4 regions of the Blautia marasmi genome follow, and region 1 is predicted to be linked to each of the others. Evidence: predicted binding sites of a transcription regulator. Region 1 holds the regulator's gene; each other region holds the start of a gene.
The links. Region 1 encodes Rex, which represses fermentation and respiration genes when NADH is low (regulators of the CRP and FNR family bind a similar motif). Its sites were predicted from a motif close to ATTGTTAANTANTTAACAAT; they were not measured.

Region 1 (4,048 bases):
GTTGTCTGTGTGATCATATCTCCGGCGATCATACTGTACTCCCCCTTTTGGGCAGCTGCCATATCACCTGCCATCCCATGAAAATAAGCGCCCAAAGCCGCGGCTTCCTTTACTGAAAGCCCCTGGGCTAAAAGGCCCATAAGGATACCGGAGAGTACATCCCCGCTTCCGGCTGTTGCCATTCCGCTGTTGCCGGAAGTGTTGATAAATATCTCCTCACCACCGTCAGAAATGACGGTACGGGAATCTTTGCATACTACGGTCAGATGATATTTCTGGGCAAAACGTTTTGTCAGGTAAAGGGGCGCTACTTTCCACTCCTCCACGGATACCCCTGCGATCCTGGAGAACTCACCCAAGTGGGGTGTTACCAGAATAGGTGCCGGATACTGCGTGAGCACTTCCATTCTGCCTGCCAGAAGATTCAGGCCGTCCGCATCGATCAGCAAAGGTTTACTGCCCTCTGCCAGTATGGTATAGAGGATATCTTCTGCCTGCTGCCCTGTGCCAAGTCCAGGCCCTACTCCTATCACATCTGCCCAGGCCAGTCCTTCCCGGATCTGTTCTTTTTTGATCTCCTCATCGTCATAGAAGCTGTACATAGCCTCCGGCAGCATTGTGGTCAATGCCTGCCTGTTCTCCTCCCTGGTATGTACCTTGATCATACCTGCACCTGTCCTGAGTGCCGCACAGGCAGAGAGATACGCTGCGCCGCTTAAATCACGGCTTCCGGCTGCCAGAAATATTTTTCCATAAGTCCCCTTGTTTCCATCCGGCTTCCGCTTGGGGATCCGGTACAGATCCTTCTCCTCACAACGCAGTACAGACAGCTCAAAATCATTCTGGGACATTTTATAGATCCCGATATCCGCAGTCCTGACTTTTCCCGCGCAGGAAGCACCTGGATAGAATAACAGCCCTGCCTTCTCATAGGCAAAGGTCACAGTCACGTCAGCTTTCACTGCACAGCCCAGCACCTTTCCCGTATCTGCACTGATACCGGAGGGGATATCCACTGCCATGATCTTTGCTTCCGACCGGTTAGAGGCTTCGATGGTGTCTCTGTAGATTCCGCCCACTTCTCTGGACAGGCCTACACCAAAGACAGCATCTACTATAGTAGTATATTCAGCAGGTACGGCATTCTTGACAAAGGATATGTGATAATTTTCTGCAATATTCACTTGCTTTCTCATTTCTTCTGTATAATGATCCTTTTTTCCAAGTATACAGATATCTACCGAAACCCCTGCCACATGAAGCATACGCGCCACAGCCACGCCGTCCGCGCCGTTATTTCCCGTGCCGCAGAGGACCAGGACTTTTTCCAGAGGGAAATCTTCCTCCACAAGGGCCCGGTACACACTCAGGGCTGCCCGCTCCATGAGGACCAGGGAGGGGATCCCGATCTTGCGGATGGTATAATCATCCAAAAGTTTCATCTGTCCGCCGGTTACGATTTGTTTCATGTCAACACTCCTCTCTTTTGCTGGTATCAGCCAAAAAAGGCCGCCGCAAAAGTTCCGCAGCAGCCTTTTCTTACTTTTTATGTTCCGTCACATAACAATTCAGATTATAAGACAATCTCATGAGACTCTCGGACAGGTGTACATTTTCCACAATGACATCCTCCGGGACCTCCAGATCCAGATGTGCGAAATTCCAGATAGCCTTGATTCCGTTTTCCACCAGCAGATCAGCTGTCTCTTCTGCATTGTTCTTAGGCAGAGTGAGCGCCGCTATCTGAACATCATTATCCTTCAGATACTGGGGAAGTTCATCCATCATAAGGATTTCGTTCCCACGGATGGAAATGCCCTTCAGAACCGGGTTCACATCAAAGATACCGACTACCTTAAACCCGCGCTTTTCAAACTGCACATAATTTGCCAGTGCCTGTCCCAGATTGCCCGCTCCTATAATGATCATGTTATGGGTCCGGTCAAGTCCCAGGATCTTAGCGATCTCCGTGTACAGGTACTGCACATTATATCCGTATCCCTGCTGCCCGAACCCTCCAAAATTATTCAGGTCCTGGCGGATCTGGGATGCCGTCACGCGCATCTTGGTACTCAGCTCATTTGAGGAGATACGCTCCACACCATCTTCCAAAAGTTCTCCTAAATATCTGTAATATCGGGGAAGTCTTCTGATGACTGCTTTTGATATGCATTTTTCGTCCACGACTTTACCCTCCTTATGTCTTAGTTTTCTGTTTCATATAGGAATATTATATATAATTGTTAAAATAAAGTCAAATACAATTCCAGTTATTGTTGTTTTTATCTGTTGTCAAATTCTGAATTTCAGATATAATAGGAAGGGTGAAGCAAAAATGTTACTGTTCACTCCGTGTCCAGCAACACGCTTCGCGATGCACAGATATGGAGCATTCTGCCCCATATCGCGCTGGCTGCCTGGGGATTTTCATGCTTTCAGCATGAAAACGCCTCCCAGTACAGTGGCCTGTGTACAGTAACACAAAAATCCCGCGGCTAAAGTCCATTCCCGGCGGATTTTTGTCTATGACTGTGAAGAGACAAAACAGTTACACCTAAAGATAAAGGAGATTCTAAAAAATGATACTGGCATGTCAGAATATTGAAAAATCATTTGGAGGCATGAATTTGATCCATGACGCCTCCTTCCATATAGAGGAACGCGAAAAAGCTGCCTTAGTGGGCATCAACGGAGCAGGCAAATCCACACTGCTGCGTATTATCATGCAGGAGATCCCAGCGGACAGCGGGGAGGTCATCTTATCCAGAGGCAGGACCATCGGCTACCTGGCCCAGCACCAGGAGCTGGACAGCGCCCTCACCATCTACGATTCCCTGCTGCAAGTCAAACAGCATATTCTGGATATGGAGCTTCATATGCGGGAAACGGAAAAGCAGATGAAGCACGCTTCCGGGAAAGAACTGGAACACCTGATGGAAACGTATTCTCGGCTGACCCATGAATTTGAAATGGAAAACGGCTACGCATACAAAAGCGAACTTGTGGGGGTGCTGAAAGGACTTGGCTTTCCTGAAAGTGACTTTGAAAAAGAGATCTCCACCCTGTCGGGAGGGCAGAAAACGCGAGTTGCCCTTGGACGCCTCCTATTGTCCAAACCGGACATCATCCTTCTGGATGAGCCTACCAACCATCTGGATATGGATTCCATCTCCTGGCTGGAGACCTATCTGCTGAACTATCCGGGAGCTGTCCTGATCGTATCCCATGACCGGTATTTTCTGGACCGGATCGTAACCAAAGTTATTGATATTGATAACGGAAAGGTAAGTTCATTTACCGGAAATTATTCTGCTTACAGTGAGAAAAAGACCCAGCTTCGCAGGGATGCCTATCAGGCGTATCTGAATCAGCAGCAGGAGATCAAACATCAGGAGGAAGTAATCGCCAAGTTAAAGCAGTTTAACAGGGAGAAATCCATAAAGCGGGCAGAAAGCCGTGAAAAACTGCTGGATAAGATTGAAGTCATAGAAAAGCCCACAGAGGTAAACGCTTCCATGCGTATTTACTTAAAGCCCCGCATGGAAAGCGGATCGGATGTACTGACCGTGGAACATCTCACAAAATCCTTCCCCTCTCTCCCCCTCTTTTCGGACCTAAATTTTTCTGTCAAACGGGGGGAACGGGTAGCGATCATCGGTAACAACGGAACTGGCAAGACCACCATACTGAAAATCTTAAACGAGCTGGTTCCCGCCGACGCCGGGGTCTTCCATCTGGGAAGCAAAGTGCACATCGGATACTATGACCAGGAGCACCATGTACTCCATATGGAAAAGACCATCTTTGAGGAGATCTCTGATGATTTTCCAAAACTCACCAACACAGAGATCCGCAATCTGCTGGCTGCTTTCCTTTTCACCGGAGATGATGTATTTAAGAAGATCTCCTCCTTAAGCGGCGGAGAACGGGGACGTGTATCCCTGGCTAAACTCATGCTGTCAGAAGCCAACTTTCTGATCCTGGATGAGCCTACCAACCACCTGGATATCATGTCAAAAGAGATTCTGGAGGATGCCCTGTGCAATTA
Region 2 (4,048 bases), 200 kb from region 1:
TTACAAAGAGGAGATCCGGATCAAACCGGGACTGCTTTCCGTGTTGGATGATTTAAAGAGCCGCAGTATCAGAATGTGTATCGCCACATCCACAGACAGGCCTCTTATAGAAGCTGCGCTTAAAAATAACGGGATTGATTCTTATTTTACCGGTATTCTTACTTGTACGGAGGCAGGAGCCGGTAAAAGAAATCCACGGATATATGAGCAGGCGATGGGGATCATCGGTACAAAAAAAGAAGAGACATTAGTGCTGGAAGATGCATATTTTGCAGCAGAAACAGCGAAAAAAGCCGGATTTTTACTGGCAGTCATACGTGATCTTTATTCTGAAAAAGACAGAGAAAAATTGCTTAGACTGGCAGATATCTATCTTGAAAAATGGGAAGATTGGGGGCGGAAAATGTGAAAAAAGTATTGACGATTGCCGGATCAGACTGCAGCGGAGGAGCCGGAATCCAGGCGGATATTAAGACCATAACAGTCCATAAGATGTACGCCATGAGTGTGATCACGGCACTCACGGCGCAGAATACAACAGGTGTATATGGGATACAGGAGTGTGACGCGGAATTTGTGGGTAAACAGATGGACTGCATTTTCACAGATATCCGTCCGGATGCAGTGAAAATCGGTATGGTCTCCAACGAAAAGATCATACGGGAAATTGCCGGAAGGCTGAAAAAATACCGGGCACAGGATGTGGTATTAGACCCGGTCATGATATCCACAAGCGGCAGCAGACTCATATCGAAGGATGCCTCTGAAGCGCTGAAAGAGGAACTTTTCCCTCTGGCAGCAGTGGTGACACCAAATCTTATGGAAGCGGAAGCGCTCTGTGGTTTTTCTGTGGGCAGCCCCAAGGATATGGAACGGGCTGCAGAAAAAATAGCACAGTATGGCCCCGGTGCGGTTCTAATAAAAGGCGGCCATTTGAAAGATGGAGCGGATGATCTTTTATATGAGAAGGGCAGATGTACTTGGTTTTCGTCAAAGCGGATAGAAAATCCCAATACACACGGAACGGGATGCACCTTGTCTTCCGCCATTGCCTGTAGTCTTGCTGCAGGATACCCTCTGGAAAGAAGCGTAAAGAATGCCAAGAATTACCTAACCGGTGCGCTTGAGGACGGGCTTGATCTGGGAAAGGGCAGCGGACCATTGAACCATATGTACAGATTACCTCCTTTTGCAAATGGCTATCCGTTTCGGTAATCTGTAATATTTTTTATAATATGTTTACTAAAAAGAACATAAAAGATTCGTTCCTTTTATTGACAATTCTTAAAAAAATGCTTTATACTACAGATGTTATATGACTGGCGGAAGTGGAATGAACCACAGGGAGTATAACGTTGATTTAGCCGACCGTCTGGGCAGAAGTTGTCTGGATAGGACCGGCTTTTTTTAATATATCCGGTCCGGTCTAAAGGCAGCTTCTACGCAATTATTGTCTTAGAAGGAGGACTTGCAAAGATGAATAACTTCAAACAATGGGATGGATTTAAAGGTAGAATCTGGAAGGAAGAGGTCAATACACGTGACTTTATCCAGCACAACTACGAACCGTATGAAGGAAATCAGGAGTTCCTGGAAGGCCCCACCGAAGCAACGGAAAAACTCTGGTCTGCACTGTCAAAACTGCAGAAAGAGGAACGTGCAAAAGGCGGCGTTCTGGATATGGATACGGAGATCGTATCCTCACTGACTTCCCATGGGCCGGGCTACATCAGTGAAGAATTAAAAGACCTGGAAAAGGTAGTAGGGCTTCAGACCGACAAACCACTGAAACGGGCATTTATGCCTTATGGCGGTATTAAAATGGCAGAGGATTCTTGTACATCCAATGGCTATACACCGGCCCCGGAGCTTCATAAAATCTTTACAGAATATCATAAAACGCATAATCAGGGTGTCTTTGATGCGTACACACCGGAGATGAAAAAAGCCCGTCATAACAAGATCATCACAGGACTTCCGGACACGTATGGCCGTGGCCGTATTGTGGGTGACTACAGAAGAGTGGCGCTTTACGGTGTTGATTTCCTGATGGAAAAGAAAAAAGAAGATTACGATAACTGCGGCTGCGGTATCATGACAGATGAGATCATACGTCAGAGAGAAGAGATTTCCATGCAGTACCGTGCCCTTGCCGATATGAAAAAAATGGCTATGAGCTATGGATATGACATCTCAGAACCGGCACAGAACGCTAAAGAAGCAGTTCAGTGGCTGTATTTCGGGTATTTGGCTGCCATCAAGACACAGAACGGTGCAGCCATGAGTGTGGGCCGTGTGGGGACTTTCCTGGATATTTACATGCAGAGAGATCTGGAAAACGGTACACTGACAGAAAAAGAAGCACAGGAGCTGGTAGACCATTTTATCATGAAGCTGCGAATGGTCAAGTTTGCCCGTGTTCCTTCTTACAACCAGCTTTTCTCCGGAGACCCGGTATGGGCTACCGTGGAGGTGGCAGGCATGGGTCAGGACGGCCGTTCCATGGTCACAAAGACAGATTACAGAATCCTCCACACATTGGAGAACATGGGGCCTGCACCGGAACCGAATCTGACGGTTCTCTACTCATCAAGACTGCCTGTAAACTTTAAGAAATATGCTGCATTTATCTCTGTGGAGACCAGTTCTATCCAGTACGAAAATGACGATGTGATGCGGCCGGTATGGGGAGATGACTATTCCATCTGCTGCTGTGTATCAGCCACCCAGACAGGAAAAGAAATGCAGTTCTTCGGTGCCCGTGCAAACCTGGCAAAATGCCTCTTATATGCCATCAACGGCGGCATGGATGAGAAGTCAAGGGTTCAGGTGGGACCTGAATACAAACCGATCACATCTGATTACCTGGAATATGATGAGCTTGTCCGCAAATATGAAATTATGATGGACTGGCTGGCAGGGCTGTATGTAAATACCCTGAACCTGATCCAGTATATGCACGACAAATATTACTATGAAGCAGCAGAGATGGCACTGATCGATACAGATGTGCGCAGAACTTTTGCAACAGGGATCGCAGGTTTTTCCCATGTGGTGGATTCCCTGTCCGCTGTGAAATACGCCAAGGTAAAAGTTGTGCGGGATGAGGAAGGCGTGGCAGTGGACTTCCAGACAGAGGGTGATTTTCCCCGCTACGGTAATGACGATGACAGAGCAGATGATATTGCGGTATGGCTGCTGCACACGTTCCTGGAAAAGTTGAAAAAATATCCGACCTACCGGAATTCCGAGCCGACCACCTCCATCCTGACTATCACATCCAATGTGGTTTACGGAAAAGCAACAGGCGCGCTGCCGGATGGCAGAAAAGCGGGAGAACCGCTTTCACCCGGTGCAAACCCAAGCTACGGTGCAGAGAAAAACGGCCTTCTGGCTTCCCTGAACTCTGTTGCAAAGCTTCCATATGAGTGGGCACTGGACGGAATCTCCAACACACAGACCATCAATCCGGGTGCCATCGGACATTCGGAGGAGGAGAGGATCAACAATCTGATGCACATTCTGGACGGATACTTTGACCAGGGAGCACATCACTTAAATGTGAATGTGTTTGGTATCGAGAAACTGGTGGATGCCATGGAACATCCGGAAAAAGAGGAGTATGCCAACTTTACGATCCGTGTATCCGGTTATGCGGTTAAATTCATTGATCTGACACGCGAGCAGCAGCTTGACGTGATCGCCCGCTCCGCACATGAGCGCATTTAGTTCGAGAAAAGGCTCCATCCATTCGATCGAAAGCTTTGGTTCCGTGGACGGGCCGGGGGTCCGGTTTGTGATTTTTCTGCAGGGCTGCAGGATGCGCTGCCAGTTCTGCCACAATCCGGATACCTGGAGCACCAGCTCCATGGATATGATGTCAGCAGATGAGCTGCTAGGGCAGGCTCTGCGCTATAAAGCCTACTGGGGAGAGAAAGGCGGAATAACCGTCAGCGGCGGGGAACCGCTGCTCCAGATGGATTTTTTGCTGGAGCTTTTTACAAAGGCTAAGGAAGAAGGGGTGCATACGGTCCTGGATACTTCCGGA
Region 3 (4,048 bases), 640 kb from region 1:
TTTTTCAAAGCTTTTACAATATATTTTTTTGCTTTCTTTATATTTCCCGCATCACATAGGGAAGCCCTGGCCAGATAAGAGATATCCATATCTTTCAGCATATTGATCACATCCAGGGTTGCTCCTCCCTCCTCCATACTTTTTCCATGGATGGAAGAACTGGTCACCTGCCCCTGAAGGGACGTTGGGGACATCTGGCCCCCTGTCATGCCAAAGACACAGTTGTTGAGCACAATAACTGTAATATTGTCGTTTCTTCTGGCCGAATGTATGGTTTCTGCAATCCCTATGGAATAAGCCGCCCCGTCTCCCAGGTAAGCAATGACCGGATTGGCAGGTCTTGCCATCTTCACCCCCACTGCGGTAGCTACGGGCCTGCCGTGGGCCGCCTCTATGGTATCGTAACGCCACACGTCGATGGGCATTCCCCCGCAGGCTACATCCAGGGAAATCACCGCCTCTTCCTCCATCTGAAGCTCCTGCAGGGCTTCTCCGATCAGTCGGATCGCGATCCCATGGCCGCAGCCCGGGCAGAAGGAATGACCGTCTGTATATGTAATCCGTTCCGGTGCTTTGATCACCATCTAAAATACCTCCTTATCCATTCTGCCGTCCAAGATCTCAACGGCATATTTCACAACATCCGCACTCTTTGGAACTTTGATCCCGGTTCCATAAGTATATACAGGGTAATTACAATCCACAGCCAGCTTTACATCCTCTGCCATCTGTCCGGTGATGCTCATCTCCACCGTCATAAGCGCTTTGCAGTCCTGTGACAGTGCCTCAAAAGCCTTCTTGGGATAGGGATAAATGGAGATTGGACGGATGAGTCCCAGCCTTATTCCCTGGCTTCTGGCCTTCCTGACAGCCTCCTTGCACACTCTGGCACTGATTCCGTAGGCAACCAGCACAAGCTGGGCATCCTCCACGGATATGTTCTCAAAACGCTGCTCCTTTTCTGTCATCCTCTGATATTTCTCTCTCAAAAAGGAGTTATAATCCTCCATATAATAAAATACATTGGTAATTTTCTTGGACTCCTCTTCTCCCCTGCATCCTTTTACCGTCCAGTCATCCCGGTCAATATCCACCTCCTCCATTGGAGGAAAGCTTACTGGCTCCACCATCTGTCCGATTGCCGCATCGGATAAGATGATAACAGGATGCCTGTATTTCTCTGCCAGGGGAAATGCTTCCATCATCAGGTCCACACTCTCCTGCACGGATGCCGGAGCCAGCACGATCAGGTGGGAATCCCCATGGCCGTTTCCACGGGTAACCAGTTTATAATCACACTGTCCCTGACTGATTTCCCCAATACCGCTGCCAAATCTGGCAACATCCACGATCACAGCCGGAATATCTCCCGCGATCAGATAAGAGATTCCTTCCTGGAGCAGGGAAAAACCCGGACCGGAGGATGAGGTCATGGCTCTGGCTCCGGCAGACGCCGCACCCAGGACCATATTGATGGCTGCAAGCTCTGACTCTGACTGTACAAAAGCACCCCCCACTTCCTTCATACGCCAGCTCAAATATTCCAGTATTTCATTCTGAGGCGTTATGGGATAGCCGCTGAAAAACCGGCAGCCGGCCAAAACCATGGCCTCCGCCAGGGCTTCATTGCCCTTCATTAACCCTTTTTCCATGATCACTGCTTCCTCCTTACTCTCCTTTTTCTGCTTTATGGACTTCAAACACATAGTCAGGACAGACGGTATAGCAGGCTGCACAGGCTATACATTTTTCCCGGTCCACCTGAATGACCTCGTATCCCTTCTTATTACTGACTCCGGCTTTGGAAACCGCGTTTTTCGGACACGCACGGATACAGTTGTAACACCCTTTACATCTTTGCAATTGTAATACAATTTTTTCCATTTTTTCTTCCTTTCTACTTTTTGAACATAATTGTAGTACTTGTCTAAAAAATATCATTTTTTTCTTTAATATTTGGTAATTTCATGTTACAATATCCCCTAAGGGGAGAGTCAAGAGGAAGTTAAAATAAATGAAAAAATTATATAAAATCGGAGAAATCTCAAAAATAAAGCATGTAACCATTAAGGCCCTGCGCTTTTATGACCGGGTGGGCCTGTTAAAGCCTGCCCATGTTGACCCGGAGACAGGATACCGGTACTATAGCTCGGAACAATTGTTTCAGGTGGAGATGATCTTATACCTGCGCAGATTGAATGTCTCTGTAGCGGAGATCAAATTCCTGTTTGAGCATTCTGAGCTGCCGGCCTGGAATGAAGCCTTTGAGACATTGCAGGCAGCCATGGAGGAAAAACTAGTATCCCTACAGCAGGATGTCCTGAAACTTCGGATGTTTCAGCACCATATCTCCTCCATTGAGAAGATACAGGATATAGACGGCTTCTATCTGCGCAGGATAGAGGAACGGAAAATCTTAAGTGTGCCCTGTACCAGCCCTCCCTCCTCCGCAGAGGCGGTCAGCCAGTTTCAGGGAATGTACCAGGTGATCGCCAGAGAAAACCAGGTGACCACCTACCAGTCAGGTTCTCTTTTCTCCTGTGAATTCCCGTATCAGGAACTTGTTCGGAAAGAGATCTTCCTGGATATCAATTCTGTGAACCGGAAACCGCCCATATCCTCCAAGATTTTGCCTGCAGGCACCTACCTTTGTCTCAACCACAAGCATTCGGACTTTGAAAATAATTCAGCATATGAGGATGTGGCTGCCACTCTGCTGCAGTTTATCCGAAAACGGCACCTAAAGCCTCTTCTTTTTCTGGAAAAAGAAGCTTTCCTGGATTTTATCGGGTACACACGGCCTTTGACCTCTTTTCTGGTACTGCTTTCTGAGGACCGGATTCCTGACGATATCCCATTGGTCCTATGACACAAATGAGAAATACATATAATCTTTTAAGCGTTATAAAAACGTTATTTTTTCATGCTATGATCCTTCTTGTAACAGGAAATACCATATAACAGGAAAGGAAAAACACATGAAAGATTTAATCCTTGAAACCAAAAACTTATCCAAACAGTACGGCAGCCAAATGGCAGTCCGCAGCGTTTCCCTGCAGATTGAACGGGGCAGTATCTACGGACTTCTTGGCCCCAACGGTGCGGGAAAATCCACAACACTGAAGATGCTGGTGGGACTTCTCCGTCCCACAGGCGGACAGATTTTTATAGACGGCGCTCCCTGGAAACGGGAATCCCTTTCCAAGATCGGTTCCCTGATCGAATCCCCTGCCCTATATGGAAATCTCACTGCTGAAGAAAACCTTTTGGTACACACAAAGCTCTTACATATTCCGACGAAAAAAATCCATGAAGTCCTGAAAACCGTCAATCTAAAAGACACCGGCAAGAAGCTGGCCTCCCAGTTTTCCATGGGCATGAAGCAGCGGCTTGGGCTTGCATGCGCACTTCTAAACGACCCGGAGCTTTTGATCCTGGATGAGCCTACCAACGGACTTGATCCTTTCGGTATCCAGGAACTGCGGGAACTGATCACATCTTTTTCCGAAAAGGGAATCACCGTGATCATCTCCAGCCATATTTTATCAGAAGTGGCCCAGATCGCAGATACGGTGGGGATATTAAGCGGCGGAGAGCTTTTGTATCAGGGGACATCTGACTCCGGTGAAAATCTGGAAGATTTTTTTACGGACGTTATACGCAAAGGAGGAAAAAGAAATGCATAGTCTGCAGTCTGAGTTTCTGAAATACAAAAGAACATTTATGAAAAAACTGATCCTTTTTATTCCTGTTTTCTTTGCTGTATACGCACTGGTCACTCAGGTATCCCTCATGGACAATCCTCAGTCTGAGAACAGTTCCTGGGGATGGCAGAGCCTTTTGGCTCTTATTTTTAACTGGTGGCCTTTTGTTTTCCTTCCCCTGGGATTTGCGCTCTTTGCCGCTCTGGCGGCTGCTCAGGAAAAAAAATCCGGTTATTACCGCGCTCTCCGGACCCGTAATATCTCAGCTAAGGCACTCTGGATCAATAAAATTGCAGCCATAGCCATCTATAGCCTGCTTTCCACTCTGGTCTTAATGGCTGCTG
Region 4 (4,048 bases), 200 kb from region 1:
ACACAATCCATGACGTTCCTGTCACGCATCCCTACCCAGTCCTGCTCATCTGCAAGCTTGGCAAAATACAGCGGAGAAAGCTCCATAGGACATACATCCATACAGCGTCCGCATTTGATACATGCCACTTCCTGTGTCTGATCCGTATCTATGGCAATGATTCCATTGGAACCTTTCATCATCGGCACATTCAAATCCGGAAGGGCAAATCCCATCATAGGTCCACCCATCTTGATCAAAACATCATCATCTGTCACGCCGCCGCAGTAGTCGATCAGCTCTTTTACATTGGTACCGATCTTCACGATATAATTGCCCGGATTTTTGATTTTTTCACCGGTTACGGACGCAACACGTTCAATCAGCGGCATACCCTTCTGAATTGCATCAGAAACAGCCTTTACGGTACTGATATTGCTCACTACAACACCTACATCTGCAGGCAGACCGCCTCGCGGAACCTGTCTTCCCATAACGCGCTTGATCAGCATTTTTTCAGCGCCCTGCGGATACTTTGTCTTAGCCACTACCACCTGAATGTTGTCGCAGTCAGCAGTTTTTTCTTCCATAAGCGCAACAGCATCCGGCTTATTATCCTCAATGACAATAATACCCTTCTGGGCATCTACCGTTTTCATCATTGCTTTCAGACCATAAAGAATATCATCTGTAAACTCCAGAAGCACTCTGTGGTCTGCTGTCAAAAACGGTTCACATTCACAGCCGTTCAGCAGGATAGCTTCAATTGGCTTATTGGGTTTTAATTTGACAGATGTGGGGAAACCTGCTCCTCCCATACCTACAATTCCAGCCTCGCGGACAATCTCAATAATCTCATCCGGGGTGAGGCTTTCAAAATCTTTATTTGGTTTTACTGATTCGTGCAGAGTATTTTTTCCATCTGATTCAATGACTACAGCCATCACCTCGCTGCCTCTTGTGGCATGCAGACGCGGTTCAACTGCAACAACAGTTCCGCTGACACTGGAGTGAACAGGAGCGCTGATAAAACCTGCCGCTTCCCCAATCTTCTGTCCCACTTTCACTGCATCCCCCACTTCTACAATGGGATTTGCCGGAGCTCCTAAATGCTGTGACATGGAAATGACAACAGTCTTCGGCTCCGGGAACCTTTTAAGCGTAATATGTTCACTGAATTCTTTACGCTCTGACGGATGAACACCGCCATAGTAGCCTGCGAATCTTTCCTCACGGATGGATTTCACATAGTCATTAATAACTTTAAAATTGGTTTTTGAATAATCGCGAACCTGAACCGGCTGATTCAAAAATTCTTCAAGACGTCCCTGCTTTTCCAGCTTCTTATTGATCTTTTCCCAGGCACAGTCTTTGTCGGGATCCACTTCGCATTTTCCATTCTTTGCGCCGCCGCACTGTCCGTTTACCAGACTCTTTGAGCAGTCAACGATTGGACAGACTCCCCCGGTGACATTCAGGTAACACTGGGCACATGCATCACAGCGCTTTTTGGTCAATGCCATGCCGTGATGTCCTGTATAGTTCAATGAATTGCTGGCCGCATATACAGGTACCTCTGCCATATCTGCAACTGTCTGAATACCCAGACCGCAGGATATTACAAAAACATGCTCCGTGCCTTCAGGAATCATATCCTGTAATTTGTTCCCAGTCTGGGTTTTGTTGCACAAAAAATCAACCTTTGCACTGCCAGTGACTGTTTTTCCATGTTCGGCAGCGATTTTTTCAAATTCACCGCAATCCGGTTCGTCAATGGTCTCAAATTCCTTGAAGCACTTGTTGCAGGCAATGACGAACAGCTTATCCTTGTCGGCCAGTAATGAAGCCAGTTCTTCATTCCCCTTCAGCTTATACTTGGTATAATTCTCCAATTGTTCACCTTCCTTATAAAATTGATTTACAGACAAAAATCTTATCTACTTTTGTTAATTTTTTCACTCTCTGCACTTTAATGAAAAAATTACAAGGGGCAAATAAGGCATGTCTGTAATTAATATCTATTGTACCACATATTGGTTCTATTTGCTATTCTAAACGTATTTTTTGTAGGTTTTTTTCACGAATGTTCCAAAGTTTTCTCTGTTTTCCTTTTCTAAAGGTATCAAAGGTTTTTTCCCCATCCCGGGGACGCGTTTCATGGTATCTGACCATCTATGTGTTTTATGACCGCCGTTCTGCTAAACCGATGGGAACACCATCTTCATAAATCCATTCAGACGCATTCTCGATCAATAGCTCAAAAAATACTTCATCTGATTTTATAAATTCATCTTCCTCACTGAAAGAATCCGGATATCGCAATATATAAGCTGATTTTATTTCCGTATTTCTGTCATCAAATACAGACCCCAGCGCCTTTGCTTTTCCTGTAAAATAAAAGTTCCCCACGCAGACTGCAATGTTGGGATTACTTAACATTTCTTTCGCTTTTCTGCTTGCTGCTGATGTTCTTACATATAAGCGCAGCCCTATATTTAAAGGACTTACAGGTCTTGAGGAAACCATGTCATTTTTGCTTGTTGATAAATAGATCACTTCTGCTTTACTCAATACACGTTCTAATTTTTTAAAATTTACTTCCATATACAACCTCCATTGGTGTCAATTGAATTTGTTACTGCGTCCAAAACGCTTTTTGCTATTTGGGTCATGCTTTTATCATTGTACCATCCTCGGTCACTTTTTTCTTGCATAATATGACACCGGGATCAAATGAATCAGCCTTATCCGTTCCCATCCTGTAGATTTTATCATTACTCTATGATAATATGAAGCCATAATACAGATTTATTTAAAAATAATGTAACTGTTCAGTCCCCTCACAGTTACAGGCAAAAATCCATGCAGGATCGCCTTTGGCGATGGAATTTTTGCTTGGCTGCGGAATGCTTTCTTACGGTCAGCGCAGTGAATGCGCCATAAAAGGTAGTTTCCGGATTTAGACAAATACATTTCTAAGACGAAAGGACGGTTTTAAGATGAAAATGCGCAGTGATTACACTTGTCCGCTGGAATTGACCCATGACATAATCAGGGGGAAATGGAAACCTCTTATTTTATGGCTGCTCAGCAAGAGCGGATATTCCCCCTCAGCATTAAAAAAATCCATCCCGGGAATCAGCCAAAAAATGCTGCTGCAGCATCTCAATGAACTTTTAGAGTGCGGGGTCATCCAAAAGACGACTTCTGAAGGATATCCATTAAAAACAGAATATTCCCTTACCCAACGGGGACAAAAGATTTTTGAAGCCGTCTCCATCATGCAGAGCGTAGGCATAGAGATGATGCTTGAGGATAACCGGGAAGATTTTTTAAGGGATAAGGGACTTTTATAGTTACAAAAAAGTGTGTAATTTACCATATTCCCCATTTCGGCTATAATAAGGTTAAAGACAGGAGGTGCAAAAGTGAAAGATGCAGTAAAGACAATTGGAAACTTAATTGACAAGCAGGGTGTTTCCTTTATAAGTTCCGTGGATGAAAATGGGTATCCCAACACAAAAGCCATGCTGCCCCCGCGGAAAAGGGAAGGGATTAAAGTGTTTTATTTTACTACGAATACATCTTCTATGCGCGTAAAACAGTACCGAAGTGATCCAAAGGCCTGTATTTATTTTTGCGACAGAAGATTTTTCCGGGGTGCTATGCTGACCGGCACTATGGAAGTTCTGGAGGACAGTTATCACAAAGAGATGATATGGCAGGAGGGAGACACCATGTATTACCCGGAAGGTGTTACTGACCCGGATTACTGTGTACTGCGGTTTACCGCCAAAGAAGGCAGATTTTATAGAAATTTCAGCTCTGAAAATTTTGAGGTCGAATAAAATATCTATCTGCAGCCGACCATGAAAAGACTTCGGAGGGACCCTTCCAAAGTCTTTTCATGGTCAGTTGCAGACAGATACAAAATCGCAGACCTGTGCAGTCTACCTCTTTTGCTGCTTATCTAATATCCGAACCTTTTTGTCCTCAACGAGTATTGCCTGGGTATCACGAATGATTTTCAAATCCAGACTATTGGAATATGTATGGATGATCTCCTCAG

Region 2: pflB (formate C-acetyltransferase) is a predicted target of Rex. The motif match lies at 1,274-1,293, and genes of this name have one in related genera.
Region 3: C6P39_RS20230 (4Fe-4S dicluster domain-containing protein) is a predicted target of Rex. The motif match lies at 1,923-1,942, and genes of this name have one in related genera.
Region 4: rsxC (electron transport complex subunit RsxC) is a predicted target of Rex. The motif match lies at 1,922-1,941, and genes of this name have one in related genera.

The regions. Positions count from the first base shown of each region.
Region 1 covers NZ_OIWX01000001.1:5,264,937-5,268,984, reverse strand. The annotation lists gene C6P39_RS23035 (NAD(P)H-hydrate dehydratase) at 1-1,469, opposite strand, end outside; gene C6P39_RS23030 (redox-sensing transcriptional repressor Rex) at 1,540-2,184, opposite strand; gene C6P39_RS23025 (ABC-F family ATP-binding cassette domain-containing protein) at 2,580-4,048, shown strand, end outside.
Region 2 covers NZ_OIWX01000001.1:5,064,920-5,068,967, forward strand. The annotation lists gene C6P39_RS22125 (HAD family hydrolase) at 1-409, shown strand, start outside; gene thiD (bifunctional hydroxymethylpyrimidine kinase/phosphomethylpyrimidine kinase) at 406-1,215, shown strand; ZMP/ZTP riboswitch at 1,306-1,385, shown strand; gene pflB (formate C-acetyltransferase) at 1,477-3,729, shown strand; gene pflA (pyruvate formate-lyase-activating protein) at 3,716-4,048, shown strand, end outside.
Region 3 covers NZ_OIWX01000001.1:4,623,284-4,627,331, reverse strand. The annotation lists gene C6P39_RS20240 (thiamine pyrophosphate-dependent enzyme) at 1-584, opposite strand, end outside; gene vorB (3-methyl-2-oxobutanoate dehydrogenase subunit VorB) at 585-1,652, opposite strand; gene C6P39_RS20230 (4Fe-4S dicluster domain-containing protein) at 1,669-1,884, opposite strand; gene C6P39_RS20225 (MerR family transcriptional regulator) at 2,015-2,869, shown strand; gene C6P39_RS20220 (lantibiotic protection ABC transporter ATP-binding protein) at 2,979-3,686, shown strand; gene C6P39_RS20215 (lantibiotic immunity ABC transporter MutE/EpiE family permease subunit) at 3,679-4,048, shown strand, end outside.
Region 4 covers NZ_OIWX01000001.1:5,467,779-5,471,826, forward strand. The annotation lists gene rsxC (electron transport complex subunit RsxC) at 1-1,871, opposite strand, end outside; gene C6P39_RS24055 (pyridoxamine 5'-phosphate oxidase family protein) at 2,161-2,583, opposite strand; gene C6P39_RS24060 (winged helix-turn-helix transcriptional regulator) at 2,979-3,335, shown strand; gene C6P39_RS24065 (pyridoxamine 5'-phosphate oxidase family protein) at 3,408-3,827, shown strand; gene C6P39_RS24070 (Type 1 glutamine amidotransferase-like domain-containing protein) at 3,930-4,048, opposite strand, start outside.